DNA from 2 places in the Lentibacillus sp. L22 genome. Region 2 is predicted to be linked to the other one. Evidence: predicted binding sites of a transcription regulator. Region 2 holds the regulator's gene; the other holds the start of a gene.
What was found. Region 2 encodes LexA, which represses DNA repair genes until DNA is damaged. Its sites were predicted from a motif close to CGAACATATGTTCG; they were not measured.
Positions count from the first base shown of each region.

Region 1: uvrB (excinuclease ABC subunit UvrB) is a predicted target of LexA. The motif match lies at 5,278-5,291, and genes of this name have one in related genera.

Region 1 covers NZ_JBFNXI010000010.1:101-12,002, reverse strand. Annotated here, with positions in the region: gene uvrA (excinuclease ABC subunit UvrA) at 57-2,933, opposite strand; gene uvrB (excinuclease ABC subunit UvrB) at 3,222-5,207, opposite strand; gene ABRT01_RS06930 (PDZ domain-containing protein) at 5,384-6,601, opposite strand; gene ABRT01_RS06925 (S41 family peptidase) at 6,752-8,206, opposite strand; gene ABRT01_RS06920 (murein hydrolase activator EnvC family protein) at 8,466-9,842, opposite strand; gene ftsX (permease-like cell division protein FtsX) at 9,983-10,876, opposite strand; gene ftsE (cell division ATP-binding protein FtsE) at 10,866-11,552, opposite strand.
Region 2 covers NZ_JBFNXI010000013.1:918-20,815, reverse strand. Annotated here, with positions in the region: gene ABRT01_RS08310 (CoA-binding protein) at 1-152, opposite strand, end outside; gene ABRT01_RS08305 (ABC transporter permease/substrate-binding protein) at 165-1,691, opposite strand; gene ABRT01_RS08300 (ABC transporter ATP-binding protein) at 1,688-2,755, opposite strand; gene plsY (glycerol-3-phosphate 1-O-acyltransferase PlsY) at 2,997-3,581, shown strand; gene yidD (membrane protein insertion efficiency factor YidD) at 3,755-3,988, shown strand; gene ABRT01_RS08285 (HesB/YadR/YfhF family protein) at 4,009-4,293, shown strand; gene ABRT01_RS08280 (hypothetical protein) at 4,353-4,652, opposite strand; gene ABRT01_RS08275 (acyl-CoA thioesterase) at 4,652-5,077, opposite strand; gene tlp (small acid-soluble spore protein Tlp) at 5,252-5,482, opposite strand; gene ABRT01_RS08265 (FbpB family small basic protein) at 5,600-5,800, opposite strand; gene ABRT01_RS08260 (redoxin domain-containing protein) at 5,819-6,424, opposite strand; gene acnA (aconitate hydratase AcnA) at 6,602-9,337, opposite strand; gene ABRT01_RS08250 (ATP-binding protein) at 9,581-10,699, opposite strand; gene ABRT01_RS08245 (DUF2621 domain-containing protein) at 10,947-11,429, shown strand; gene ABRT01_RS08240 (CcdC family protein) at 11,531-12,007, opposite strand; gene ABRT01_RS08235 (cytochrome c biogenesis CcdA family protein) at 12,158-12,862, opposite strand; gene ABRT01_RS08230 (YneF family protein) at 13,230-13,454, opposite strand; gene sirA (sporulation inhibitor of replication protein SirA) at 13,499-13,957, opposite strand; gene tkt (transketolase) at 14,124-16,127, opposite strand; gene ABRT01_RS08215 (DUF896 domain-containing protein) at 16,304-16,537, opposite strand; gene ABRT01_RS08210 (YneB family resolvase-like protein) at 16,626-17,264, opposite strand; gene lexA (transcriptional repressor LexA) at 17,559-18,182, shown strand; gene ABRT01_RS08200 (hypothetical protein) at 18,232-18,369, opposite strand; gene ABRT01_RS08195 (hypothetical protein) at 18,468-18,803, opposite strand; gene ABRT01_RS08190 (hypothetical protein) at 19,272-19,580, shown strand.

The DNA of each region.
Region 1 (11,902 bases), on a different contig from region 2:
ATTTGAAAGGCAAATAACAACAGCAAGCCCCGAAGCCGGGTTTGCTGTTGTTAGTTTTATTTTGAAGCCACTTTTTCCTTTTCTCTAAGCATTGTTTCCATCCGTTTGCGGTCACGTTCCAGAATCGGCCGTAAATAGCGTCCTGTGTACGATTCTTCCGTTTCTGCTATTTGTTCCGGAGTTCCGGTGGCAATAATTTCACCGCCACGGTCACCACCTTCAGGTCCAAGATCAATAATATGATCAGCCGTTTTAATGACATCCAGGTTGTGTTCAATGATTAATACGGTATCCCCATTGTCAACCAATCGTTGCAAAACACTCAACAATCGCTTAATGTCAGCAACATGAAGACCTGTTGTCGGTTCATCCAGGATATAAAATGACTTACCATTCGAACGGCGATGCAATTCACTGGCAAGTTTGACCCGTTGTGCTTCCCCGCCGGATAATGTTGTTGCCGGCTGACCGAGTTTGACATAACCAAGACCAACATCATCAATCGTTTCCAGCTTGCGTTTTATTTTGGGGATGTTGGCAAAAAAGTCCAATGCCTCTTCAATGGTCATATCCAGCACATCGGCAATGCTCTTGCCTTTATATTTCACTTCTAATGTTTCCCGGTTATACCGTTTACCGTGACACACTTCACATGGTACATACACATCAGGCAAAAAGTGCATTTCAATTTTAATAATGCCATCACCGCGGCATGCTTCACAGCGACCGCCTTTGACATTAAAACTGAACCGTCCTTTTTTGTACCCCCGGATTTTTGCTTCATTCGTCTGGGCGAACACATCACGAATATCATCAAACACACCCGTATATGTTGCCGGATTGGAACGAGGAGTTCGACCAATTGGTGATTGATCAATATCGATGACCTTTTCGATATTATTTATCCCTTTGATCTTTTGATGCTTTCCAGGTTTAAGCTTGGCTTTATTCAATTGTTTCGCCAATGATTTATATAAAATTTCGTTTACCAACGTACTTTTTCCCGAACCGGAAACACCAGTAACAACGGTCATTAATCCAATTGGGAATTTCGCTGCGACATTTTTCAGGTTGTTTTCCTGTGCACCAACAACCTCAATGTTTTTTTTGGTTGGTTTCCGCCGTTTCAATGGAACAGAAACAAATTTTTCACCGGACAAATAGTTGCCAGTCAGGGACTTTTTGTTCTTCATTACCTTTTCCGGTGTTCCGCTTGCAACAATCTCGCCGCCATGATCCCCTGCACCCGGACCAATATCAATCAGCCAATCTGCGGCAAGCATCGTATCCTCATCATGTTCCACCACAATTAATGTATTATCCAAATCCCGCATTTGCTTTAACGTTCCAATTAATCGGTCATTATCCCGTTGATGTAACCCAATCGATGGTTCATCCAATACGTATAACACACCTGTTAACGCGGAACCAATTTGTGTAGCCAGGCGAATCCGCTGAGCTTCTCCGCCTGACAAAGTTCCGGCAGCACGTGACAATGTTAAATAATCCAGACCTACATTGTTCAAGAAGGTCAGCCGATTACTAATTTCTTTTAAAATCATCCGGGCAATTTTTTCTTCCTTTTCCGTTAACTCCAGTGTGCCAAAGAATTGACTTGCCTCGGTAATCGAAAAATCGGTAACCTGACTGATATGAAGGCCATTAATCAATACGGCAAGTGCTTCTTCCTTTAGCCGGTATCCATGACACGTCGGACAATCTTTGTGGGTCATGTATTTTTCCAATGTTTCTCGAATGAAGTCTGACGATGTCTCCCTATATCGTCGGGCAATATTGTTTACGACCCCTTCAAACATAATTTCGTTATCACGAACTTTACCAAAATCATTGACAAAATGGAAATGGATGCGTTCTTTGCCACTGCCATATAAAATAATGTCCATTTGCTGTTTGGACAAATTTTTCACCGGTACATCCATATCAATTCCATAATGGGTACAAACACTTTTCAAAAGCTGGGGATAATATTGCGAACTAATTGGTTCCCAGGCGGCGATAGCATGTTCATTCAGTGTTTTCTCCCAATCCGGAATAACCAGATCGATGTCAACAACCAAATTGGTTCCCAAACCATCACAGGTTGGGCAGGCACCATAGGGACTGTTGAATGAAAATAAACGTGGTTCCAGTTCACTGATGGAGAAACCGCAAATCGGGCAGGCATGGTTTTCACTGAATTTAAGTTCTTCGTCACCGATAACATCAACAATAATGTTTCCTTCCCCAAGTTCCAGTGCTGTTTCAATCGAATCACTAAGTCTCCCGGCCACGCCATCTTTTACAACAATCCGATCAACAACAACCTCAATGGAATGTTTTTTATTCTTTTCCAATTTAAATTCATCAGCAACTTCCCGCATCTCACCGTCTACGCGAATCCGTACATAACCTTCTTGTTTTAGTTGTTCAAAGATTTTCACATGTTCCCCTTTGCGACCGGAAACAACTGGTGCCAATATCTGCATTTTGGTACGCTCTGGGTATTCCAAAATCCGATCAACCATTTGTTGTACGGTTTGCGAGCTGATTTCGATTCCGTGCTTTGGACAGGTTGGCCGTCCTACCCGGGCAAACAGCAAGCGCAAGTAATCATAAATTTCCGTAACAGTTCCGACCGTCGACCGTGGATTCCGGCTGGTTGTTTTTTGATCAATGGAAATGGCCGGAGAAAGCCCTTCAATGGCATCCACATCCGGTTTGTCCATTTGTCCCAGGAATTGTCTGGCATATGCCGATAATGATTCCACATAACGACGCTGACCTTCAGCATAGATCGTGTCAAAGGCAAGCGATGATTTTCCGGATCCGGATAGGCCGGTCAGAACGACAAGTTTGTTCTTTGGAATAGAAATGTCGATGTTTTTTAAATTATGTGCTCTGGCACCTTTTATTTGTATAGCTTTACTAGGCATGATGAACTCGTCATCCTTCCATTTTAATTATAGAAAAGAAGCATAAAAATTTGCGCTCTACTCTGCTTGGGACAAGGCGAGCCCCGTCCGGCTCCAGCACCCAGCGGCTAGTGTGCTTCCTTCACCTTCGTACGATAAGTCAACATCGACTCGGGGTAAAGGAAGGCCGACTAAAAACGGCCTTTGCGGCCAACGTCGGCATACCCCTTTTGCAGAGGCATGTTTCCTTTATCTCCTACGGTTCAGTCCAGCACATACGCCGCTAACCGGGTGCTTACGCCTTTGTTCTTATGATACTTCTGCTTTTAGCTCCAGTACAATATCGCGCAGTTCTGCGGCCCTTTCAAAATCAAGCGCTTTGGCAGCTTCTTTCATTTCTTTTTCCATATTCTCGATTGCCTTTTCCTTGTCTTTCTTAGGCAATTTTGTCAGGTTGGTTCCCTCTGCGTTATATGTTTCCTGATCTTCCGCAGCAACTGTAGCCTGAATAACATCACGTACTTCTTTGCGAATCGTTTTCGGTGTAATATGATGTTCTTTATTATACGCCATTTGTTTTTCACGGCGACGATTCGTTTCATCAATGGCAGCCTGCATGGAATTGGTAATGTTATCGGCATACATCACTACCATACCATTTTCGTTTCTGGCTGCCCGCCCCATGGTTTGAATCAGAGAACGCTCTGACCGTAAAAATCCTTCTTTATCAGCATCCAAAATAGCTACAAGCGATACTTCAGGTATGTCTAGTCCTTCACGTAACAAGTTAATGCCAACGAGAACATCGTATTTACCCACACGCAAATCACGAATAATTTCAATTCGCTCCAGTGTCTTAATCTCCGAATGCAGGTAAGCAACTTTGATCCCGATTTCCTTTAAATAATCGGTCAAATCCTCCGACATTTTCTTGGTCAGCGTTGTCACAAGCACCCGTTCATTACGTTCAGCCCGGGTATTAATTTCGCCAATTAAATCATCAATTTGTCCCTTAATCGGACGCACCTTAATTTCTGGATCCAAAAGTCCTGTTGGTCGAATGATCTGCTCGGTCACAACCGATGAGTGTTCCATTTCATATGGCCCAGGGGTTGCTGATACAAAAATGAGTTGGTTGGACAGCTTTTCGAATTCTTCAAATGTCAACGGCCGGTTATCGAGCGCTGATGGAAGACGGAATCCATGATCAATTAAAACCTGTTTCCTTGCTCTGTCTCCGTTATACATTCCTCTGATTTGCGGTAATGTAACATGGGATTCATCAATAATGGTTAAATAGTCCTCGGGAAAATAATCAAGCAATGTGTATGGTGTTGATCCAGGTTCCCGCAATGCCAAATGACGGGAGTAGTTTTCAATACCGGAGCAAAAACCCATCTCCTGCATCATTTCAAGATCATAGTTGGTTCGCTGCTCCAGACGCTGTGCTTCCAGCAATTTATTGTCATCACGTAATTCTTTTAAACGTTCGTCCAGTTCTTGTCGGATACTTTCCATAGCCATTTTCAGTTTTCCTTCACGGGTTACATAGTGGGACGCCGGGAAAATAGCAACATGTTCCCGATCCCCAATGATTTCACCAGTCAAGGCATCGACCTCGCGAATACGGTCAATCTCATCACCGAAGAATTCAATACGCAGACAATGCTCTTCATGCGATGCGGGGATAACTTCGACGGAATCACCACGCACGCGAAATGTCCCACGTTTAAAGTCAATATCATTTCTGGCATATTGGATATCAACCAATTCACGTAATAATTGATCGCGGTCTTTTTCCATACCCATGCGCAATGATAATACCTGACTGCCATATTCGTCCGGGGACCCCAAACCAAATATGCATGATACACTGGCAACAATTAAAACATCATTTCGTTCAAATAATGCCGACGTTGCAGAGTGTCGCAATTTATCTATTTCATCATTTATACTTGCATCTTTTTCAATAAATGTATCAGATGATGGGACATATGCCTCTGGTTGATAGTAATCATAAAAACTGACAAAGTACTCTACTGCGTTGTTCGGGAAATATTCCTTAAACTCACTGTATAGCTGCCCTGCCAAAGTTTTATTATGGGCAATAACCAGTGTCGGACGATTGATTTCCTTGATTACATTGGATGCCGTAAATGTTTTCCCTGTACCCGTCGCCCCAAGTAAAGTCTGATGCCGTTGACCAGCCAGTATTTTTTGCACTAATTCTTCAATAGCTTTTGGCTGATCACCCTGTGGCTCATAGTTCGCCACCAGATCAAACTGATTTTCCATAAGGCAAGCCTCCGATCTATATTCTCTCTCATTAGTTTACCATAGATATTTAATTATTTTAACATACAAACGAACGAGTATTCGATTTTTTTGCTTAAGAAGTTTAATATTAGTATTTCCAACCTGAGGATATACCAGTCATGAACATGTGCCTATCAAGGTTTATGACATGGATTCTATTCTTGCTTCACATTCGAGTCTTTATTTCTCTTTCTCTCAGACAGCCGATATTTTTCTTTGGCAAACAAAATTCCCAATTCATGATGATCGTGCTGATAAAAGGCGTGTTGTACAAAACGAATCTCTCCGCCATCGTCAATTACGTCCATTTTGAAGTATGCACCACTAGTCTGTAATGCACGATAAAAGTCGGCCACTTGATTGACACGTTGGCCATTAACCTTATAAATCGTCTCCCCGGTTAACACACCAACTTGGTCAGCCGGCGAACCAGGAATGACTCCCAACACCTTTAATCCATTTTTCTCCATATGAAAATATGGATTGCTTTTATTATCATATACTTGGTGTTTATAACGAATATATTCTCTGCCCAAAATAGCTATAATAACAGCAGTAAGTGACAGCCATGTAATAACTAAACTCCCCACAGCAAGTAATAATACCAATACACCAAGCATCCCAATGGAAGTGGCCAATTTTCTTTTTGCCTGATAAGGGGGATGTCCTTTTACAATATGATCAAACCCAAGTAGAAAAGGCACCAGTAATAGACTATACGAGTCTGCGCCAATTGAAATAGTCGGCCAAAATGAAGCAAATGGGGTAATCGCCCCGGAAGGTATTAATACAAAGAATGGGATGATGCTCATTTTTTTCAAGTGGTGTTGCCCTACCCACTTACCACGTTTGCTCATTACCAGCTCGGGAAATGATTCATTTCGATTTACATGGTTCACCTGGATCCCTTCGACCAATAACAATAACCCCAATAAAAGCGCTAATCCGGTGAAATTTACAGCCGAAAATAAATCGTTGCCGTGAATGAACGGGATTTCGTCCGTTAGCAGGGGAATAAATAATAGCAATAAAAACGTTATTCCAATAGTGTAACTTGGAGAAAGATAGGTGAATTTTAATGCGACACTAAGCACAATACTTACCAGACTTAATAGAATAACAGTCTCATAAGAAAAGATTACTCCCAACCCTAAACATACTACGGAAACAACCAAACCGGATACAAGCGATATCCGCCATGTGTTTTGCCATTCCGCAAACACATCAAATACTTTTATACCAAAATTGCTTCGTTCCTTTTTGACTCTGGATATTCCACTTAAAACAACTAGTATAACCGCCCAATACAGAAGCGGATTTAAAAACAATTTGCCAATTCCCTTGACCAATTCGAATAACCATGCTTCAGCCAATTTAATCACCTTCTTCACATAACAATTATGTACGTCTTTTCAAGCATGTCAACTGGCATTATTTCTGTTTTGTACATACTCCTTTTATTTTACCATGATACGATATTTTGAACACAACAAATCCGCGGGCTTTTCCGCGGATTTGCTATCTTATTTATACAGTTCCTGCAAGGCCTTTTTCATTTGCTGATCGTCATCACCTTCGCGAATATGATCAATAATTTGTGCTTCAATCAGTTCTGCGGTTTTTTCATCAACCTTGCCTGTTTGTTTTAAATCGTTGTCCTGTTGAAACGCCTTGACTGCTTGCTCTGTCTGTTTATTAAAGTATCCATCATCACGGCCAGTATCATAGTTCAATCCCGATAACATGATTTGTATGTTCTTAATGTTTTCACCCGTATGGTTGTAGGCAAGTGGTTTTTTGACCTTGATCGGGTTTGAATAAAAATAATTTGGCTGCTTTTCCTTAATCGTTGGCTCAACTCCTTTGTCGTGAATCCAATTTCCTTTAGGGGAAAGCCATTTATAAAAGGTTAGTTTAATGGTGCTTCCATCCCCCATAGGAACTGCTTGTTGCACGGTTCCTTTTCCGAAGCTTTTCGTTCCCACGACATCATATCCAGCCTCTTTCATCGCCACCGCCAGAATTTCCGAAGCTGAGGCACTCCCCTCATCAACTATAACACTAATTGGGTAATCTTTTTTCTTTTTCAGATCTGAGTAATATGGTGTCTTTTCACCATTTTGATCCTCAATCTGGACATATGGCAGGTCTTTCGGAATGAACATTTTCAAAATATCCTGGACTGCATCGAATAATCCGCCGGGGTTACCCCGAACATCAATAACCAGACCCTCGATTCCCTGCTTTTCCAGTTTCGTTAATTGCTCATCAAATTCCTTCGCTGTATTCTCCGAGAATGTGGTAATTTCTAGTATGCCGGTTTTTTTTCCGTTCATTTTCTTAACATCCGCATTCACGGTCTCAACGGGGATGTCATCACGTACAAGGGTTACATCAAACGGGTCAGAAACACCGGGTCGTTGTACTTTCAAGACAACTTTGGAACCTTTCTTCCCGCGTATTTTTTCCACGGCTTCATATAGTTCCAATCCTTCGACACTCTCATCATTCACCTTTAAAACCTGATCATTAGGTCGTAATCCAGCATCTTCAGCAGGTGAATCTTTGATCGGAGCGATGATGGTGACCTTTCCATTTTTCAAGCTTACTTCAGCACCAATACCCTCAAAAGATGATTCTATGGTTTCGTTAAAGCCTTTCATCGTTTCGGCATCCATATATGTACTGTAAGGGTCATCCAATGTTTTTAGCATTCCCTTAACAGCGCCGTCAATTAAATCTTGATCCTTTACATCCTCTAAATAATTCTCTTTAATTAATTGAAAAGCCTGTTCCACTTTATCCATATTTTCCGGTACTTCGGTATTTCCATCTGCAGTAGATGGCGTGTCCAAATTGGTTTCGCTATTTTCCTTCGCCTGATGCGGTTGTGCCAGTTTCACTCCTGCAAAACCCCCGACAAAAGCGAGAATAAGCGCTAAAGCTAAAATAAGTATATGCTGTTTTTTAAACTTCATCATCTCACCCCAATTAATCATTTTTGGATTGGTGGTTCTTATCTATAAAATATTAAACATTCTCATGTACATTCGTCAAACAGACTAGCCGACCTATTCTATTAGCGTTCCAAGATTGGCCTGTTCATTTTCCTATCAAAAAAAACATCACACCGTAATGTGCGATGCCTTTAATATATAGCCTATGCTTGATTGAGTCAAATCATGAAATCCACCGATTGGAGCTCGATACAAGTTTTCCAGATTCATAACGAGATGGTTATTGTAAATATGGCATTGGGTCGACACCGCTACGGTAGCTCCATTGTCCCTCATGAACTTCAAAGTGACAATGACTTCCAAACGATTGTCCTGTATTGCCCATTAAACCTATCTGCTGACCAGCGTTAACATGATCACCATAACTAACGGACAAACTTGACATATGTGCATAAACCGTTGTCAGGTTAAGATGTGGATGGTAGACATATACCACATTTCCGTAGCTATCCGAACGCTCAGCCCGGGTTACGGTACCCGATTCAGAAGCATGGATTGGTGTACCAGTAGAATTGGCAATATCGACGCCGTAGTGATAGCCAAAACTTCTCGCTCCGTAGCCTGATGATAGCCGTCCGTTTGCCGGCCACGCTAATTTGCCACTACCACCAGTTTGGATGTTTTCAGAGCTGCTGCTCTTACTGGTATTACTGCTAGTACTCGTTGTATTTGCATTTGCACTTGTCCGGGTCTTTTGTGCCTTTTCTTGTTCTTTTGCTTTGGCCCTTCGCTCTTCTGCCTGTTTTTCCAATTTGGCCTTTTGATCAGCGGCGGATTTTTTGTCTTGTTCAATCGCTTGGGCCTGTTGATCCATTACCCGTTCCTGCTCTTCCAAACTCATTTTGTAATCTTCCAGTTCATCGTGTTCTTTTTCGAGCTTCTTCATCATTTTTTTCTTCTCGCCCGTTTGTTTATTCAATTTTTTCTTCAGGGATTCCAGTTCCTTTTTTTGCGCCTCTAATGTAGCCTTTTTGTCTTCTACTTCTTTTTTATTCTGTTGAACGTCGGATCGCTTTTTTTCCAATTCCTTTTTATCAGCTTCCAACGCTTCCATAATTCCCTTATCGGAATCCATGATTGTATTAACTACCGATGATCTGCTAATAAAATCGCTAAAGTTTTGTGAGCCAAGAATAACTTCCATATACTTCATATCTCCACCATTTTGTTGAATGGCTCGAAGTCGCTCTTTAAGCAATGCCTCTCGTTCTTTAATACTTGTTTTTAACTTTTCAATTTCTTGTTTCAATTCCTTGATTTGTTCCTTTAGCTGATTGATTTCATTGTTAGTTTCAGCAATTTTATCTTCTTTGGCATTAATTTTGGTTTTTGTATCAGAAAGTTGATCATCCAGCTTATTCAACTGGTCTGTTACATTATCTTGCTTAGACAGATTATCATTCATTTTTTTGTCGGCATCGTTTTTCTTATTGTTTACATCCCCTTGTTTTTCTGTCAGTTCATCTTTTTCTTTTTCCAACTGATTGATCTGATCGTTCACTTCGTCCATTGATTTTGCATGAACAGGACTGATCGCAGAAAAACTTGATCCCAACATGAGGACTCCAGTAAGTATATATGGTGCTACTTTTTTCATCTCGTAAACCCTACCCTTTCTCTCTACAATTGCAACCATTATTCAAAAAGTCACCAAATATCAGCTGTACATTTGTTTTTTTATTTGGCAACTTTTTGATATGTTTTTTCTATTAACATCGGTCTTTAGGACATCTGCTATTAAACTTTCAAGAACTTACGGACACTCATTGTGCTGCCCCAAATTCCAATCACTGCACCAATTAGTAGAATAACAAGTGATAATTCCCAAGCAAACGGGTTAAAAGGTAATAATGTTACAAAGCTAAATGAGATTTTCTGACTAAGAACATTCTCCAGGTAGTAATAACCACCTAAAACAACGGCAATCGGAATTACTGCCCCAAGGATACCTAGTAACATCCCCTCAATGAAAAATGGCCACCGAATGAATCCATTGGTCGCTCCAACCAATTTCATAATGCCGATTTCCTTACTGCGCGCCATAATCGTGAGTTTAATAGTGTTTGAGATTAGGAATATCGCGGTAAATAATAATCCAACAATCAAGATAATCCCAATAGTCCGGGCATATTTGTTAAATTGGAATAATCGCTTGACTACATCCTGGCCATAGTTCACTTCTTGCACACTATCGAACCCGCTGATTTCTTTGGCAACATTGATGGTGTCAACTGGATCTTTTGTTTTGACCACAAACACATGGTTCAGCGGATTATCCTGTTCAAATAACTCCCAAGCGTCTCCTTGTTTTCCCATGCTTTCAATAAGTTCCTTTAACTGTTCATCCTTTGATGAGAACCGGACACTTTCTACCTTGCCAATGTCCTTAATTTCCCCATTCAATTGTTCAATTTGAGCTTTATTTGCTGTGGAGTCAATCAGCACATTAATTTCAACGTCGCCCTCAATGTTATCGGCCATATTATTCAAGTTGAACATTATTGCAAGAAAGGCACCGACCAAAATCAATGTCGTTGTGACGGCACCAACCGAGGCCACTGTCATCCAGCCGTTGCGAAAAATATTTTTAAACCCTTCACGAACATGCCGTCTTAATGTTCTAAATCTCATAGCCGTATTCACCTCGATGTTCGTCTCGTACAATTAAGCCATCTTCTACGGCTATAACACGTTTTTTTAAGGTATTGACGATTTCTTTATTATGCGTAGCCATGATAATGGTCGTACCACGCAAATTGATTTCTTCAAAAATGCGCATAATCCCCCAGGAAGTGTCGGGATCAATATTACCTGTTGGCTCGTCTGCGATCACTATTTTAGGTTGATTGATAATTGCCCGTGCAATAGATACACGCTGCTGCTCCCCACCGGATAGTTCATCCGGAATAAACCTGGCTTTGTTTTTCAATCCAACCATTTCCAGTACTTCCATGACCCGTTTACGAATTGTTTTAGGCGGCTTTTCGATTACTTCCAATGCAAAGGCAACATTTTCATAGACTGTTAGTTTGGGTAACAATTTAAAATCTTGGAAGATCACACCGATGTCACGGCGCAAATAGGGGACTTTTCGTTCTTTTATCTCGGCTATATTTTTATTGTTGATAATGATTAATCCTTCAGAGGGTTTTTCTTCGCGATAGATAAGTTTAACAAAAGTGGATTTCCCTGCACCACTCGGACCGACTATGTAAACAAACTCTCCCATGTCGATCGATACATTAATTCCATTAAGTGCGGTCACACCATTGGAATATGTTTTATATACATCTTTCATCGTTATCATATTTCAAATCACCTTTTAAATTATTTAAATTCGTTTAAGAGGATGTTCAAAAAGTCCGGTAAAAACGACGCTTCGAATTTCGTCGTTGGCTTGCTTTTCCGCTCCTCATGTACCTTTTATGTACACTCCGGTGCTCAAAGCTACGCCGCCTTGAACTTCTCGGTCCTTTTTATCCTCCTTTTTGAACACGCACTTTAAGTTGGGATGTGTGCCGGGGTTCATTATCGGGTAACTTGCAACAGTATTTTATCATACTTTCCATAGTATAACATTTTTCGACGACATTTTTAGGCAAAAAAATATTACATTTTTATTTCAAATGCCATATTTTAATTGTTGTCAATGCTTCA
Region 2 (19,898 bases):
GGATTAACCGGAATAATTCGGTACCCCTGCTCCTGCATGATTTTAGAAATTTGATAAGAGGTGCGTTCTGGATTATCAGAAAGCCCGACAACGGCAATCGTTTTTGCTTCCTCAAGCACCTGTTTTATCGTTTCATTTGCTGGGTTTTCCATTATATACACTCCTTATTTCTTTAATAATCCATGCTTAACCAGGAAGTCTTCAGCTACTTTTTTCGGTGAAGTATCTTCATAATCCACTTGATAATTCATTTCCCGCATTTGTTCATCCGTAATTTTCCCACCAAGCTGATTTAAAATATCTTCCAGTTCCGGATATTTGTTCAATGTTTCCTGACGCATTAACGGTGCACCCTGATATGGCGGAAATAAATGTTTTGGATCATCCAGGGACACTAATCCCAATTCTACCATATAACTATCGGTTGCATAAGCATCAATGACGTCAACTTCGCCTTTTTCCAGGGCACGCTGACGAATCCCCGGTTCCATTGTTTGGACATTTCCAATCGACAAGTCGTAAACATCCTGCATCCCGACATACCCATCATAACGATCTTTGAATTCAAGGGTAAATCCTGCAGTAAGTGTATCTTCTACACCTTGCAAATCGTCAATCGACTGTAAGTTATGTTGCTTAGCGAAGTCTTTTGTTACCGCAACTGTATACGTGTTGTTGTATTCCATCGGCTCAAGAAACGCCATGTCATATTGCTCTTGCATCCCCCGTTTTGCTTGGTCATAAACTTCCCGGGCATGATTGCTTTTTGCCTGCTGATCTAAATGGGTAACAATTGCCGTTCCAGTAAATTCCGGAAATATATCAATATCTCCTTGCTGTAGGGCACTAAATACAAAAGCTGTTTTTCCCAATCCCGGCTCCAATTTCACGTGTAAATCAGTGTTTTCTTCTATTAGTAGTTTATACATATTAATCAATATTTCTGGCTCGGCGCCCAATTTCCCACCAATGACCAGGTCGGGCTTTTTTTCGGTATGAATGATAAATGGGGAAACAACGACAAGCACCGCAATCAGCAACATGGCAATAAACGATTTGAAACCAGCTCTTTTGGAAATGCGTTCGAACCCGCGTAAGATAAAATCAAGTAAAATCGCAAGCAGTGCTGCCGGTATTGCGCCTAATAGGATGAGGTTAATATCTGCCCCACGATCAAGGCCCAATAGGATAAGTTCACCTAACCCCCCGGCACCAATCAGCGCAGCGATGGTTGTGGTGCCAACAATTAAAACCATTGATGTACGGATGCCAGCCATAATAACCGGCATCGCAATTGGTAATTCCACCTTTGTCAATCGTTTGAATGAATTCATTCCCATCCCGGTTGCTGCTTCCTTTAGCGCTGGATCAACCTCATTAATACCCGTATATGTATTCCGTAAAATTGGTAATAGACCATAGGCAATTAATGCAACAATAGCTGGAACTGTCCCGATACCCAATAATGGGATAAGAAATGCCAACACAGCCAAACTTGGGATCGTCTGCATAATGGCCGCAATCCCAATGATTGGCTCCGCGATCCGCCGGTAACGGGTTAAGATTAAACCTAATGGGCCGGCAATGACAATAGCAATAATTAAAGAAAGCAGTGAAATTTGTAAATGCTCCCAAATGCTTTCCAGTAATACATCCTGACGCTTTTCAAAAATAGCAATAAAATCTTTCACTGGTAAATCACCCCGTTTTCCATTTTTGTTTTACTTTTGAGAAAACGGACAATATCTTTGTAGGACAACACACCTACCAGCTTTTGTTCTTTGATCACTGGGAATAGAGTCTGATCACTGGACTGAATGATTTCTGTTGCTTTGTATAGAGGCAAATCATTCGCCAACGTTTGTACTTCCCAACGGATACCATTTATGACGGCACCACGGTACATATTATGTTCATCTCTGATCATATAAGTTCCCTCAGAAGGATAGGACTTCTCGGCAAACATTTTTTCTGTGATAACCCGGTCATTGGATTGGTCAGCGATGACATCAACCGCTGTTTGCCATGGTGATTTACGTTCACCAATAAAATCTTTCACAAACGTTGTTGCTGGATGTAAAATCAATTGCTGAGGTTTATCAATTTGTACAACCTGTCCATCCCGCATCAGGCATACTCTGTCACCAATTGCCATTGCCTCATCCATATCATGTGTTACAAATACAATTGTCTTTTTAATCTCTTTTTGCAAGGAGCGAATATCATGCTGTAACTGGTCGCGGCTAATCGGATCCAACGCACTGAATGGTTCATCCATTAAAATAATGTCGGGATCAGCTGCCAGTGCCCGGATAACACCAATCCGCTGCTGTTGGCCGCCTGATAATTCGCTGGGCATGCGTTTTAAATATGTATCTGGATTAAGCCCAACCATTTCCAGTAAATCCCGGCAGCGCTCGCGGATTTTTTTGCGTTTCCAATTTTTCATTTCCGGGACGACTGCAATATTTTCCTCAATAGTCAGATGCGGAAACAGTGCGATTTCCTGCAATACATAACCAATGTTCCAGCGTAATTCATGAATATTGTATTCGTTTATATGTCTGTTCTGTATATATATGGATCCTGATGTTGGCTCGATCAGCCGATTAATCATTTTCATTGTTGTCGTTTTCCCACATCCACTGGGACCGATCAATGTCATTAATTCTCCCTTGTTCACCTTCAAAGATAAATTTTTTACCGCCTCCGTTCCATCATCATACATTTTATGGATCTCTCTGAATTCAATCACAATTTCCCTCCTATCACTTCCCATTACTATTTCCGATACCCATTTTGTTGGAATTCAAACCTGTTAAGAACATTTGGGTTGTATTGGACTCTATTATTCCCATGGCGAACAAATATTGATGAAAGTTATTATTTTTTGGTTCTTTCCCTAATCAGTTCATGATAAAATAAACTATACTATATGATTATGTTTAAATATTTGTTCAACTCTTTTGAACATTATAAAGAGAGAAGGAATCATGATGGATTATGTTATATTCGGTATCATTGCATACTTGCTGGGATCTATACCATTTGGCGTGATAGTCGGAAAAGTAGGCTACGGCATAGATGTCCGCGGGCATGGCAGTGGTAACCTTGGGGCAACGAACACCTTTCGTGTTTTAGGGATAAAGGCAGGAACAATTGTTGTTGTAGCCGATATCTTAAAAGGAACACTGGCAACCTTGATTCCGTTGTTTTTTGATGCGGATGTTCACCGTCTGGCGATTGGGTTGTTTGCTGTTATCGGTCATACGTATCCCCTGTTTGCCAAATTTAAAGGGGGAAAAGCTGTGGCCACGTCCGGCGGGATTATTCTGGGTGTCAGTCCTATCATTTTTGTTATTATGGTTTTAACATTTTTGTTGACACTCTATCTTTCTAAATATGTCTCACTTTCATCCATGGTTACCGGTATTGTTGCATTCATCTTCGCAATCCTGCTTAAGGAAGATATCTTTCTGATTATTGCAGTAGCCATATTAACCATTTTCGTCTGTTATCGTCACAAAGAAAATATTAAACGGATTAAGAATAAAACCGAACCGAAAATTAAATGGATGTGATGGTAAATTTATCAGTCGCATAAATCAATCAATTGAATATTACCAAGGTGTCCCGTATACTTTAATTGTAAGTTAAGTACGGCTGGTGGCTGCAAATCTTTATAAAAATATCTTCTGTTTTAATATTTACTAACATAGTTTTTCTCTATGGTAAAGACGAAGAAGGAAATGTTATGAAATATATTCTTATCGGATTGATCAAATTTTATCGGAAAGCAATTAGCCCATTTAGACCACCATCTTGCCGGTTTTACCCAACATGTTCTGAGTATGGTCTAGAGGCAGTCAAACGTTTTGGTGCAATCAAGGGTGGCTATTTAACGATCAAGCGAATCAGTAGATGTCATCCGTTGCACCCTGGTGGTGTTGATTTGGTTCCGGAAAAGAAAGAAAACAATCAGAAGTAACTTTGGGGAGTGCATCGATTTTGAACTTATATGTAACTGAAGATGTGGCGAAATGGTATAAGCAAGAATTTGATCTTGATGAACCTGCATATTTCCGCTTTTATATTCGATACGGTTCCGGAGGACATATTCCTGGTTTCTCACTAGGAATACGAATAGATTCGCCTAAAGAAACATGTGCCAGCGCTATTGTCAATGACATAACGTTTTTTATTGAAACGGATGATGCCTGGTATTTTTCCGGCAAGGATTTGCATGTAACGTGGGATGAGCATCAACAGGAACCGAAATTTGTATATAAATAAATCACATCCATCAAAAGTGGAAGTTCCATTACCAGGCGCTTCCACTTTTATAGATTAGGTTATAAATTAAATTGTTTTAGTTGGTCCCACTGTTGTTCTTGTTGCAAGATATATTTCTGTTTTTCTCCAAACAAATCAAAATGTGGAAAATCTTCTTCCCGATCGATCCATGCTGCCTGTAAACCGTATTTCTGTCCCCAAGCAGCCAACTTTTCCCTGTTGCTGCAGCCAACTTTTGTGACGGTATAACAGCCTGGAAACCGTGGGTCCTGCCAATAATGTGTCAAAAAAGCAATCTCTCCGCGCGAAACTCTGTTTTTCCAGTCCATTAGCTCTTTTCGTTTGATACCGAAAGCCATCAGGAATCTCCATCTATTTGTTTGGAGTATGTCTCATGCCAGTCCGGAAACTTCCTGCGTAATGATAACGGGCGGAAACTGTCCTTTTTGACAATAACGTGTTCCGTTGTCCCACTTACAGCAACATTATCTTCTCCGTCCAAAATTTCATAGGCATAAACCGTTCGCAACCCATCATATTTTGCAAGCCAAGTTTCAACGTATGCATCCTCACCATATCGAATTGGCTTTTTATAGGAAATTTCTGCATTGGTTACGGGAGCTAAAATACCTTGTGCTTCCATTTCTTCGTAGTTCAACCCAATGCTTTCAACAAATTTCGTCCTGCCAATTTCAAACCAGGTTAAATAATTGGCATGATAGACAACGCCCATTTGATCTGTTTCCGCATATCTTACCTCGATTGGTGTACGTACCTTGTTCAATGCCAAAATCCTCCTTCATTACGAGCACTACATTATATTTTATCATAGGTTATCTACTAATGAATGCGAGATGCATTGTGGTCTTTTCTGTGATAGAGGTTTTACACTTGAGCGATGAACGTACACCAGCAAAAAACCTGGAATTATAAGGCATTCCAGGTTTTTTGAACATCATTATTGTTCATACTTTTCTTCATCAGCTATTTCGGCACGCATGCCTTTAACAGCTTCTTCGCGACGTTCATTTTTTGCTTTTATCTGTTGTTTTTGTTCAGCAGATGAGAATTCCATGGATTCATTTGCTTCTTCCATATTTTCCATAGTGTTATCGATCGCATCTCTTAACTTTGCTGCATTATCACTACGGTCATCTGGCTTTGGTTTGTTTGAATGATTGTCCGCCATGTTCAAACTCCTTTCCATGTGATATTTCTCCATTATCGTTTGCAGTTAATAATGGAAGTATACAAAAAGCTCTTCCTTTTGTTGAACCCAAAAGTCAAGAGCTTCTGAAATTGTTGCTTATTTTTTTACTTTCTTTAAAAACTTTTCACGCTTGGATTCCAGGTTTTGCTCAATTTTTTCCATGAGTAACTGATCCTGCATGATTTGTCTGCGATTCTCAATAACTAACTCATCGAATGAAAGTTTTTTCTTTAAAGAAATAGTAATCCACTCCTTTTTGTTAGGGACGTTCCCCTGTTTTATTAGCAGTATTACCATTTCTTTAGAAAATTATTATCATTTAAGCGATTGGAGCATGTCATTCATAAAATCATATGTCATTGGGCCGCTTTTTGCTGGCTGTTGGATTTTTCCATCTGTACCAATAAAATAGGTTGTTGGTATTCCGATGGTCGTATAAGTATTACTTGCGGACAAATCTTTATCGAGATAGATCGGAAAAGTATAATCATATTTATCAATGAATTTCGGGACATCCGATTCTTTATTTTCCGTACCGGTTAGATTAACAGCAACAATTTCCACATCATCTTTATGTTCATCATAAAACTTTTGCAAATCTGGCATTTCCTCTTTACATGGTGGACACCAGGTTGCCCAAAAATTTAAGAATACTTTTTTTCCCTTTAAATCCGATAACTTTATTGCCTGCCCCTCAAGTGTTTCCAATTCAATATCTGGAGCCATACTACCTGGTTCAAGGTTGCTTGTGCTATCCGGGGATACAATTGCAGCTCCATCTTCCGTTTCCATGTCATCATTTACAGTTACTGTCTTTTCGTTCTTATCTTCCTTGGACTGATCATTATCCCTTTGTGTAAAGTTGAAAATCAGTATCCCCGCAAGCAATGCAATCACAGCTATTCCAAGTATTTGTTTCATCAGGTTGTCTCTCCTTAATCAATCGTTAACCTCTCATTTGTAAGTATGCAGACAATCTTAACACTTGTAAAGTGAACAGACTATATTAAAAGCCCCTGCACATTCATCATCATATGCAGGGGCTTATTTTATATGAACCAAGCTTTTAATCGAGAAATTTTGCGTTAATGCATTGTATTATTTTTTGGCGAATTCCTCACTATCACTTGCCAACTTATCGCGCAGTACCATTTGTAAAATACCACCATGACGATAATAATCAATTTCAACTTCACTATCGAAACGAGCAATGGCTTGGAATTCAGTCTTCTTGCCATTTTCATCAACAGCAGTAACTGTTACAAGGTCATGTGGCTGAACCGTCTCGTCAATGTCAACAGTAAATGTTTCTTTACCAGTCAACCCTAATTTATCGGCATTTTGACCTTTTTCAAATTGTAATGGCAAGACGCCCATCATCACCAGGTTGGAGCGATGGATACGTTCAAAGCTTTCAGCAATGACGGTTTTAATTCCGAGCAGGATCGTTCCTTTGGCAGCCCAGTCACGAGAAGAGCCCATGCCATAATCTTTGCCGCCCATAACAAGCAAACCGGTACCGTCTTGCTCATACTTCATGGCAGCATCATAGATCGGCATCACTTCTTCGGTAGGCCAGTAAGTTGTATAGCCGCCTTCTGTTCCAGGTGCAAGCAGATTGCGAATCCGGATATTGGCAAATGTACCACGCATCATTACCTCATGGTTACCACGTCTTGAACCATATGAGTTAAAATTCCTTGGTGAAACCCCTTTGCTTTGCAGATATTGACCAGCAGGCATATCTTTAGCAATTGCTCCAGCAGGTGAGATGTGGTCAGTTGTTACGGAATCACCAAATTTGCCGATCGCCCGCAAATTGCTCAATGGTTGAACCGAACCTGCATCTTTTGATAAACCTTCAAAGAACGGCGGATTTTGAATATATGTTGAGTTTTCATCCCATTCAAATAATGGTTCATCCGTTGTTTCGATTTCGTTCCATTTTTCATTAGAATTGAAGACATTTTCATATTCTTTACGGAAGATTTCCGGTGTCACAACACTTTCTACTTGCTCTTTGATTTCTTCCATTGTTGGCCAGATATCTTTCATATAGACGGGTTTACCATCCTGATCTGTACCAAGTGCCTCAGTTGTCAGATCAATGTCAACTGTTCCAGCCAGTGCATAAGCAACAACTAATGGTGGTGAAGCCAAATAGTTAGCTTTTACTAATGGGTGAATCCTTCCTTCAAAGTTACGGTTACCTGATAATACGGAGGCAACAGTTAAATCGTTTTTGGAAATAGCTGCTTCAATTTCCTCACGTAATGGACCGGAGTTACCGATACACGTTGTGCAGCCGTAGCCGACCAGGTTAAACCCAATTTGATCGAGGTATTGCTGTAAACCAGAATCGTCCAGATAACGTGTTACAACTTTAGATCCTGGTGCCAGGGAAGTTTTGACATACTCTGGAACACGCAAGCCTTTTTCAACTGCCTTTTTGGCAACCAAACCGGCACCAAGCATAACATATGGGTTGGATGTATTCGTACATGATGTAATCGCTGCGATAGCAATGGCACCTGTTCTCATAACAGAAGATTTACCATTTGGATGGTCAATAGTAACTTCTTTATCGAATTCAGATTTATCCAGTCCAAGTCCCTGGTTACCTGCAGGAGCTGTAACTGCTTTGTTAAATTCCTTCTTCATGTTTGATAATGGAATCAAATCCTGTGGACGTTTAGGACCAGACAGGTTTGGTTCCAGTTCAGACAGATTAATTTCCACAAGTTCAGTATATTCCGGATCCGCCTGATCAGGAGAATACCATAAATTATTTTCTTTGCAATACTTTTCAACAAGGGCAATATGTTCTTCACTGCGTCCAGTTAACCGTAAATAGCTTAATGATTCCTCGTCTACAGGGAAGAAACCACATGTAGCACCATATTCCGGAGCCATGTTGGAAATGGTTGCCCGGTCAGCAAGTGGCATATCCTTTAGTCCCGGTCCAAAGTATTCAACAAACTTGCCGACAACATTTTTCTCACGCAATGTTTGCGTTACTTTCAATGCCAAGTCGGTTGCAGTTGTTCCTTGTGGGAAACTGCCGGTAAACTTAACCCCAATTACCTCTGGTGCAGGGAAATAAGATGGCTGGCCAAGCATACCTGCCTCTGCTTCAATACCACCTACACCCCAGCCAAGTACACCTAAACCGTTAATCATTGTAGTATGGGAATCCGTGCCTACTAATGTATCCGGGAATGCATCATATGTGCCGTCTTCATTTTCCAAACCATGTACAACGCTTGCGATATATTCCAGATTGACCTGGTGGACAATTCCGGTTGCTGGTGGAACAGCCCGGTAATTTTCAAACGCTTTTTGTGCCCAGTTTAAGAAATGATAACGTTCAGCATTACGCTCAAATTCAAGTTCCATATTCGCCTTTAATGCATTGGGTGTTCCGTATTGATCAACTTGTACCGAGTGGTCAATAACCAAATCAACCGGTACCTCCGGATTAATCTTATTCGGTTCACCACCCATATCGACCATTGCTTTACGTAATGATGCTAGATCGACAACAGCGGGAACACCAGTGAAGTCCTGTAAAATAACGCGTGAAGGTTTAAACGGTACGTCTACCCCTTCCCCATCTTTTGTTCCCCATTTTGCCAAACCTTTGACATGTTCATCTTTAATGACACGTCCATCATGCTGGCGGATAAGTGATTCCAATAACACGCGGACGGAAAACGGTAACCGTGTAACATCTCCCAATCCGGCATTTTCCAGTGCTTTTAAATGATAGTAGTTATACGTTTTTCCATTTAATTCGAATTGCTTCTTCGCATCGAATGCATTTTGTTTGGTCATGTAAGCTTAACCCCTTTCTTCTGTTCTGACCATTCCCCAAAGTAGATTAATAGTCCATACACATCTATTATATAGTAAATGATTTGTATCAAAAAAAGCAACTAATAGCGACTTTACATCATATAGTAAAAATTTATGTAAAATGATAACAAATACTTATCAAACGGACCAAAATCGGTAACCAAATGGTGTGTGTTCATCATTCTATCAGCCGGTGTAATAATAAGTGGCAGACCAAACTTATTATTCTATCCTTGGTAGAACAGCGCTGAACGTACTTCCCTTATCGGCATTTCTTACAATTTTCAAGCAAGCTTGATGTTGGTCCAAAATCTGCTTGGTGATCATTAATCCTAATCCGGTGCCATTCTGTTTGGTGGTGAAAAAAGGTTCGCCCAGCTTATGTATGATTTCCTCTGGTACACCTGGGCCTTGGTCAACAACATCAATCACTACGTTGGTCTCCGTTTGATATGTAAATAATTGAATCGTTCCGCCCTCATCCATTGCTTCAATAGCATTTTTAATAAGATTAATGAATACCTGTTTCATTTGCGATCGGTCACAATGAATAAAGACATCTTGCAGCGGATCCCACTCAAACGTAATCTTTTTCAATTTTGCTTGCGGTTTTAGTAATTCAATCACATCTTGTAACATCTTTGCTACGGATTCCTTTTGCTTTTTATCGGTCAATGGTTTGGAGATAAACAAAAGTTCCGAAGTAATGGTCTCCATTTTTTCAATTTCATCGACCATAATTTTATAATATTCATCTTTTCGGTTAACTCCCGCCTGCAACAACTGGATAAATCCCTTTAACGAGGTGAGCGGATTGCGAATTTCATGGGCAACCCCGGCAGCCAATTGTCCGGCAATGGACATCTGTTCCGAACGAATCATCATTTCTTCCATTTCTTTTTTGTCCGAAATATCCCTCAACGTGGATATATAATATATCTTCCCATCATCATTTTTCACCCTGCCCACCTTGCATTCGGTCCAGATATATTTCCCATCCTTAGCTTTGACATGAATATTAAACGGTTTTTCATTCCCGGACAAATCGCTGAAATGGTTTTTGATATATTCGGAATCCTTTGGTGAAATTTGCTCATACCAAAAAGTTCCTTGAAATTCTGCTGTCTTATACCCCAGTAATTGTTCAACAGACTTCGATACAAAACATACTTTTCCACTGTTATCCCAAACGGTGATCAAATCGCTTTGATGACAGTCAATCCAATCAACCATCGATTTAGGCAGACTGGCTATATCCGGAAACACGAGATCATTATGGTTGTTTTCTGTACATCCCGTTGTTTCCATACTTGCTTCACTATTTTTTGTTTCTTGTTTCATAACTTTACCCCCTTTTGCAAATTCCAACATATCTCCCCTTTATCATTACTCATATGTTTTGTCTCTAGCAATTATGACACTTGTTTGTCATGAAAACTGCTATTATAATAATAGTAGCTGTAATGCACCAAACAACAAAAATTAAAAATGAAAGCACCAAGTATTTGTATCTTACTATAAAAATCAAAAAAAATAAATCATTGCAATTGTTTACATAATAGTACAGACATTAAATGAAGGTGATAATATGTCAATATTTATGGATTATTTTATTATTTTATGGGGAATATTGCTGATTACTTTAATGGCAATTGGCGGATTTTTTATGTTCCGGAAATTTTTAAAACGGCTGCCAAAAGAGGATGGAAATTCGATACTTGATTGGGAAGAATATTATATGGAATTAACCCGGCATATGTGGGGAGCTGATGAGAAAAAATTACTGGAAGAATTGGTTTCACCTGTACCGGAATTGTTCCGTGATGTGGCAAGGCAGAAGATTGCCAGTAAAATTGGTGAGGTTGCATTGGAAAAACAGCAAAGCAAAATAACCCGCGATGTACTGATAGAGGGCTATATCATTGCTACACCAAAACGAGATCATAAGTTTTTGCGAAAAACATTGCGCAAAAAAAATATTGATGTGACACCATACGAGCCCTTGTTTGAACTGTCCCCCAAAGAATATCGGGATGGGGTTCGTGATCGTTATGCCAAAAAGAAATCATAGTTAAGATAGCGGTATACCGAACCAGGTTAATATGGCTGCAATTTTATATTCATATTTTTTTGACAAAATAAAAACACGACCGTAAATGTGCGGGCGTGTTTTTATACTTCTTGATATTTCAGGTGTTGTTCCAATTTTTTATATTTATAAAGCATGGCCAGCCGCCAGGAAACAATCATACCGAACGCAAGCAAAAAGAACATTCCGCTCGTTTCTCCCAACGAAATCGTACTGCCGATAATCAATTTAATCACCATACGTACCGCTAGCAGACCAAATAAAATAAAAACGAATGATCTGGACGGGATCAGGTAAATGTCATCCTCTTTAATTTCAAATTTCGATGTTTTAATTAGAAATATCGAAAATATCATCCCAACTATTAATGCTTCCAACACTTGTACCCATGGAACCCGAAATTCCGGAATAAAAAACATACAGGCACCCGTGCTCATAAAAATCGGTGGTAAAATAATTTTTTTCACTGACGCCGGCTTTTTTGAAGCCTTCAAGCGAACAAATATCATGGTAATAGCCATAAAACAGGCAACAAGCGTACTTGCTATAACCCAAAACATGTAAATCAACTCTTTCTTAGGTTACGAATTTATCCAATATGAACAGCAATTATAACCTTTTCCGTCTGCAGTTTGAACCTTGTGCAGATCTAAGTTTACATATGAATAGATATAGTTATATAATAATACAGTTTAATGGAAAAATCCATTTTAAAAACCAGTAAAACCGAACCAGCCGGCTAAGAATGACGTTAATTTAGTCATTAGGTCAAAAAACAAAGCTATTCCCATAAAAATCATAATATACCCACCAATTTTTACCAGAATGGGACTATTACGTTTGATCCAGTTCAATTTACCAATAAAGAAAGATAAAATCAGAAATGGAAGTGAAAAACCTAAGATATAACCGATCATCATTATCATACCAATATCCGGGTTCTGGGCTGCCAAAGTAATGACAATTCCTAAAATCGGACCCATGCATGGTTGCCATCCCAATGAAAAAGCAAGTCCTATCAGAAAAGAACCAATATAACCAGCTGGGCGATTTTTAAACGTAATCCTCCTGTCCTTCATCAAGAAATCAAATCGGAGTATACCAACAATCACCAGGCCGAAAAAGACAATCAGAATCGCACCAATTTGACGAATGACATCTTTATAAGTGATTAGGAATTCGGATATGGCGGAAGTTGCAAACCCTAACGTAATAAAGACACAGGAAAAACCCAGCAAGAAGAAAATGGTATGTAAAACACTTTTCGTATTAAATTTTTTACTATCATCCTTTAAATCCGATACACTCATACCTGTTATATAGGATAAAAAGGCTGGATAAAGTGGAAGTACACAGGGTGAAATAAAGGATAAAAATCCGGCACCGAATGCAATAAAAATGTTTATATCAGACATAATAATCCTCCCAGCAACCTTTTACTTCTTCATTTTACCAGATTCTGACCTGTGGCAAAGCATTTGAATTTGACAATTAACCAAAACTTTTCGGGCTCATGTTTTGAAGTAGGTTATTTTATTATATGATCATCATTTTATCTGCAATGATTTTTTGTTATTTGGATTCGTTTTTAATTCAAGAATAACATTTTCCGGATCAATTATTCTCCAACTGATATCAAAAGCCACTTCCTTCTGTCTTTCACCGAACAGAAAAAGTGGCTTCCAAGAATAACCATATATTTGTATAATGGCTAAGAAAAAATCAAATATGAATTCCGGCAATAAATGCAATTACAAAACGTTTTATCTTTTTAAGGAAACGTTATTTTTTCTCCTGCTGATTATTCATTGCACGCATCATTTGATTGATTTTCTTCTGTGATGGTTTCTGACCCATTTGCATCATTAGTGTTCGAAGCATTTGCTCATTAATTGGCGGGTTCTTCTTCAAATAATTCATCAAATATTTTCTGGCGATAAAAAATCCAAGAGCGACACCAGCAATTAGAGCAACAATAGCAATTAACACGACCCAAATTGTGCTCATGCAAGCTTTCCTCCTTCAAGTTGTCTCCCATACAGTATAGTAAATCAAGAGGAAGAATACAATACTTGTCCATGCAAATGCGCGCTTTCTGTAGGAACAGGGTCTACCCATCCATAATTACCCCAGTCGTTGCGAATGGTAAACAAGAACGGATAAAATGTTCGAAGCGCCGGGAACAATAAATCTTCCGCATCGTGTAAAGTGTCACACCGAAAGTTTATCTGTTTTTCGTACATATGTAAAACAATATGTGACGATTCACCGCTTATTTCCACATACGTACCATGGTCGATAAGTGTTTGCTGTGGTTGCAAGTTACGTTTTAAGTGGGTTACCAATGAGGCGGTGGAAAAAGCATTGGTTATAAAATGGTATTGTTTGTGAAGATCCGCATCTTCTGCATGATTCTTATACTCCTTAAAAAAACGATATAATATGCCACTGTTATGGAAATATCGATAGGCAAATTCTTTCTTGATCCAATAGATCGAATAATGTCCCAATGAAATCCCTCCTCTTTTATTCTATTATACGCACGCTCTATGAAAATAATGTCAATCCGTGAAGCAAAATAATACTAGTTTTGTCGAGCGGCATAAAAGTAGAGGAAAGATTAAAAAAACAGGTACCCCGGCACAAAAGCAGGTTACCTGTTTTTACTTTCGCTATTTATTTTACTAGTTTTTCGACTTCCTCAACAACACGGTTAACTGTAAACCCATATTCTTCAATGACTGTTTCCCCTTTTGCGGAGGCACCAAAACGGTCAATGCCAAGTACTGTTCCATGATCACCGACATAACGATCCCAGCCAAATGCGGAGGCCATTTCGATGCCAATACGAGCTTTTACATCTTTTGGAATGACTTCGTTCTTATATGCATCATCTTGTTGTTCGAAACGATCCCATGAAGGCATGCTGACAACACTTACGTCAATGCCTTTTGCTTGTAACGTCTCCTTTGCTTCGACAGCCAATTGCACTTCTGAACCGGTTGCAAGCAGTAGCGCATCTGGTGTATCCTTGGTTGCTTTACTGATCACATATGCACCTTTCTTAACACCTTCATACGCACGTTCTTTTGTACCTTCCAGGGTTGGCAATCCCTGTCTTGTCAGCACAAGAGCCGTTGGCTGATCATGTGATTCGAGTGCCAGACGCCATGCAGCTTGTGTTTCATTACCATCTGCCGGCCGGATTAAAGAAAGTCCTGGCATAGCTCGCATCGCAGCCAATTGTTCGATCGGTTCATGCGTCGGACCATCTTCCCCAACTGCAATCGAATCATGAGTGAATACATATGTTACCGGCATATGCATAATCGATGCCAGACGAACAGCTGGACGTAAATAGTCACTAAACACAAAGAATGTGCCGGCAAATACTTTCAATCCGCCATGTAATGCCATTCCGTTCAAAGCTGCTGCCATTGCGTGTTCCCGAACACCAAACCAAATATTGCGTCCCGCATAATCATTACGCGAAAAATCCGCTTCTTCTTTTATCGTTGTCTTATTGGAACCGGCTAAATCAGCACTTCCGCCAAAGAAATATGGTACGGATTTGGCAATCGCGTTTAACACCTCTCCAGAAGAAGCCCTTGTAGCCAATTTATCTTTTCCCGGTTCATATACTGGAAGATCTTTATCCCAATTTGCAGGCAACTCACCTTTCATCGCTTTCTCAAGTTGATCAGCCAATTCAGGATATACTTCTTTATATTTAGCAAATAGGTCATTCCAAGCTTGTTCTGTTTTTTCACCTTTTTTAACGATTTTTTCATTAAAGTCGGCGTACACTTCTTCTGGAACGTGGAATGCGTCATGCTCCCACTGATAAAATTCTTTCGTTAATTTTGCTTCATCGGAACCGAGTGGAGCGCCGTGAGAAGCTGCGGAATTTGATTTATTCGGTGCTCCATACCCGATAACAGTTTTAACCTCAATTAACGTTGGCTGATCGGTAATTTCCTTCGCCTCGGTAATTGCCTGCCGCAACGCATTCACATCATTACCATCCTCTACCGTCATCACATGCCAGCCATACGCTTTAAAACGCTCTTGGGTATTATCGGAAAAGGAGCGGTTTAGTTCACCGTCCAGGGAAATATCATTCGAATCATATAGAGCAATTAATTTACCTAAACGAAGATGTCCGGCTAAAGATGCTGCTTCATGTGAAATGCCTTCCATCAGATCGCCATCACTGACTAATGCGTAAGTATAATGATCGATTATATCAAAATCATCTTTATTATAAGTGGCTGCCAGATGTGCTTCAGCCATTGCCATACCAACCGACATGGCAATTCCTTGTCCTAATGGGCCTGTTGTTGCTTCTACACCGTCTGTATGATGGACTTCCGGATGTCCCGGTGTTTTGGAGCCCCACTGACGAAAACCTTTTAAATCATCGATGGATACATCATAGCCGGATAAATGTAATAAACCATATAACAGCATTGAACCATGTCCTGCTGAAAGAACAAAACGATCGCGGTTAAACCATTTTGAATGTTTCGGGTTATGATTCATAAAATCAGTCCATAATGTATATGCCATCGGTGCTGCACCCATTGGCAAACCAGGATGGCCGGAATTAGCATTCTCAATGGCATCAATTGCTAATGTACGTATTGTATTAATGGATAATTGTTCTACATTTTTTGACATGCGTGCTCTCCTTCCGTTTCTACAAATAATTGTATCTCTTCCTATTCTATAATGAAGTTCATATTCTCACAAGTATAAGGGGATGTTCAAAAAGTCCAAGTGACCTTTGCATTAAAGGACCCAGACTAAGTGCCCGATCCTCTTTGTCCTTTTTTGAACACGTTTTATCATGTTAATTAGTGCTTCTTTTCTCGCTCTTGCATATCACGTAATTTTTGCGGAGTCACGTCATTACCTGCAGGATCCACAACTGTCATTGATTTTAACTGGTTTTTAAACGATTTACGGACGTTTTGCAAATATTCCTGTCTTAGCGCTTGACGTTCTTTTTGCTCTTTATCAGTTAATCCTGCTGTTTTCGCTTTATGAGCCAATTCATTAATTCGATTCAGCTTTTCTTTTGATATCATAAAAGAGATCCTCCTCCAAAGCATGTAAGAACCAAGGACAAACCTACATGTCCTTGGTTTCCCATCATACCCTTCCTGGCAAGTACTTTCAAGTGTTGAGATGCTCCTTATACCTTCTATGTACCGTTGCTTTGGAGACGGAATATCCCATCCCGTTTAATGTATGAGCGATTTCTTCAAAAGTTAGCTTCTTTTGCCGTAACCGTATTACTTCTTCAATTGGAAAAGTTTTTCGTTCCCGTCCTGGTGCCTGATTTCGATTGGTCAGATTTTTACTCGGATCATACCCTTCACTGATTGCCTTTCTCATGCCACGTTTAATTTTGCTATTGTGGATCTGGCGCTGGTATTCCTCGACAATACCAACAATCTTTAGAACCATGGAATCTGATTCCGACAGTTCCAGCTGTCCCCCATGAATCGCCGTATAAATAGAAATGTTGAGTTTGCTTAACTGGTGAAATAAAGCGATTTTCGTATTGCCTCTCCCCAACCTCGTTTCATCTTGAATGAGTAAACAATCTGCCTTGTCGGCTGAAAAGAGGTCAAGCAATTGAAATATACCGTCCCGATCAATTGCATATCCACTTGCCTGTTCTGCAATGACTTGAACAACCGAAAAATCATAAGCTTTTGCAAGTTGTAAAAGCTCTTGTTTTTGCCTGTTTAATGATGTTTCCTGTGTCTCCTTATTCGTACTAATCCGGCAGTATAGAATCGCCCTCACTTAAAAACACCTTCATCCTTTATTATAACCTATGCACTCATAATTAGGGAAAAATATAAAAACCCTAATGTGAAAGCAAAAGTCACTAAATAGAATACATCGGTCTTGGTAAGTTTTTCAAACATATCAATCCGCTCCTTCTCAACAAATAAGAACTATTGTTCGCTGTAGTTAATAATTAGTTTATATCAGAACATACGATCTTGTCAACATTTTTTCGAACGAATGTTTGATAAATTTATACTACAATGATAAACTAGTATTAATAAATCCTATGCGAGAGGAGTTAGTTCCATGACCAAGCTGTCCAAAAGACAACAGATGATCCTGGATTTCATTAAAGATGAGGTTAACAAGAAAGGGTATCCGCCATCTGTCCGCGAAATAGCAGGTGCTGTTGGGCTTGCATCGAGTTCAACAGTTCACGGCCATTTGGCAAGAATTGAAAGTAAAGGTTATATTCGACGTGACCCTACCAAACCAAGGGCCATTGAAATTTTAGATCCATTTGAAGAAAACAATATTCCAAAAGATGAAGCGCGATATGCTCCGGTTATTGGTAAAGTTACAGCTGGTATCCCGATTACTGCAGTCGAAAATATTGAAGAGTTCATTCCACTGCCAAGTTCAAGCGCAGGACCGGATGAGAGTTTATATGTGCTGGTCATCGAAGGGGAAAGTATGATTGAAGCCGGTATATTGGATGGGGATAAAGTCATCGTCAAACAACAAAACACTGCCCAAAACGGTGACATTGTGGTAGCCATGACTGATGAGGATGAAGCAACAGTTAAACGATTTTTCAAGGAAAAAGACCATATCCGCCTGCAACCGGAAAATGCAACAATGGAACCGTTAATCTATCAAAATGTAACGCTTTTGGGTAAAGTAATTGGATTGTATCGGAACATTCATTAAAAAGACCCCTTGATACGTTATCAATGTATCAAGGGGTCTTACTACAATACTATTTTAACAAACCAATCCAATCCGTTCCTGTTAATTGACCACTTACAACAATACCTGCAACAAACAGGATCATGGTTATTGTAACAAACAAATAACATTCGAGCGATTCTTTCCAATATGGTTTGTTCTTTTTCATAATTATTACCCTCCATACTTGATACATATCATGAATAAACAATAAAAACTTAATCCTGGCAGAAAGCTAAAAGCACCAAGTTAAGATTTGATTTCGTATCAGGAGAGGTAATTTGATTGATACTTCTTTACGTCCAAAAACCCATACGATTCCATATCATGGGGGAGAAAATGGAATGAACGGATGATAGGTGCAGGATAATATACAATCGTTTTGTAAGGATGAGAAATTAAATCCGTTTTATATTCGTGCACAACCGGGAGTGTAGGAGTTTCCGTTATATGAGCGGCGTTGATATCTGATACGGTAGTTGCTGCACCAATTGCCGGCTCATCAATTGAGCTTACATCTATTTGTGATGTCATGTACATCGATTGACCTATTGCAAAAAACATCAACAACATGAATGCTATTGTAGCTATTTTTTGCCTCACCTTGCATCCCCCATTCCAGCAACCGGTTTTAAAAAACGGATATGTTTATTCTACCATGTAATTCATCGTTTTGGAACGTTTGCAGAATCCCCTGCTTGTAATGAATGGATGTATGATATATGAGACAATCTATTTTTTGACGTTCTTTATTTCCACTAATCATTATTTTAGTGCATGTTCAAAAAGGAGGATAAAAATGACCGAGAAGTTCTAGGCGGCGTAGCTTCGAGCACCGGAGTGTACATAAAAGGTACATGAGGAGCGGAAAAGCAAGCCAACGAGCTTCTTCAAAGGAAGGCCGACTAAAAACGGGCTTGCGCTCAGGCGTCGGCATACCCTTTTTGCAGGGGCATGTCATTTTTACCGGACTTTTTGAACATCCTCTTTTAATTACATATTTTCTTCAAATAAACAAAAACTTAACTCAAACTGCAAAAGATCATATCATTCATGTTAGGAGACAACAATATGGGATTTCCGGTGATACATACAAATTTTTGGGATGGCGTTATTGCTGTGCCACTGATCGTTATTATCACACAGCTATTTAAAATATTTCCGATACCTCGGCAGTATTTCCCGACGATTGCATCGATCCTCGGGTTTTCCATTTCTATTTTTTATAGTCACAGACATGACTTATGGGCCGGCTTTTTTATGGGTGGCTTTTATAGCGCGGCAGCCGTGGGCACCTATGCTTCATTAAAAACTTCATGGGTGACATTTAAAAATAGAAAAAAATCTGTTAGTAAGATTGACTCTCGTATAACCGAATAATTTTTCAGGATACACGAAAATGACCGTTAAATATAACGGTCATTTTCGCATTTCATTAATAGTCGGACAAATACTGTTTCCGCTCCCATGGATGAACAATCGTGCAGAATCTACAGTATTAGACTTTTTTAACCCTGTATTTAAGGGGGGGCGGTTCATCTATCTTATCAAAGTAGAACATTTGATTCCGAAAACTTCGAGGCATGAATGAGGCATGTTTTGGGGCACAATAACAAACAATGCATCGTAGCAATAATTTCGAATTAAACATACTCGCTGATACATATACTGCAATTGGAACCCCTAGATGGGATGGCT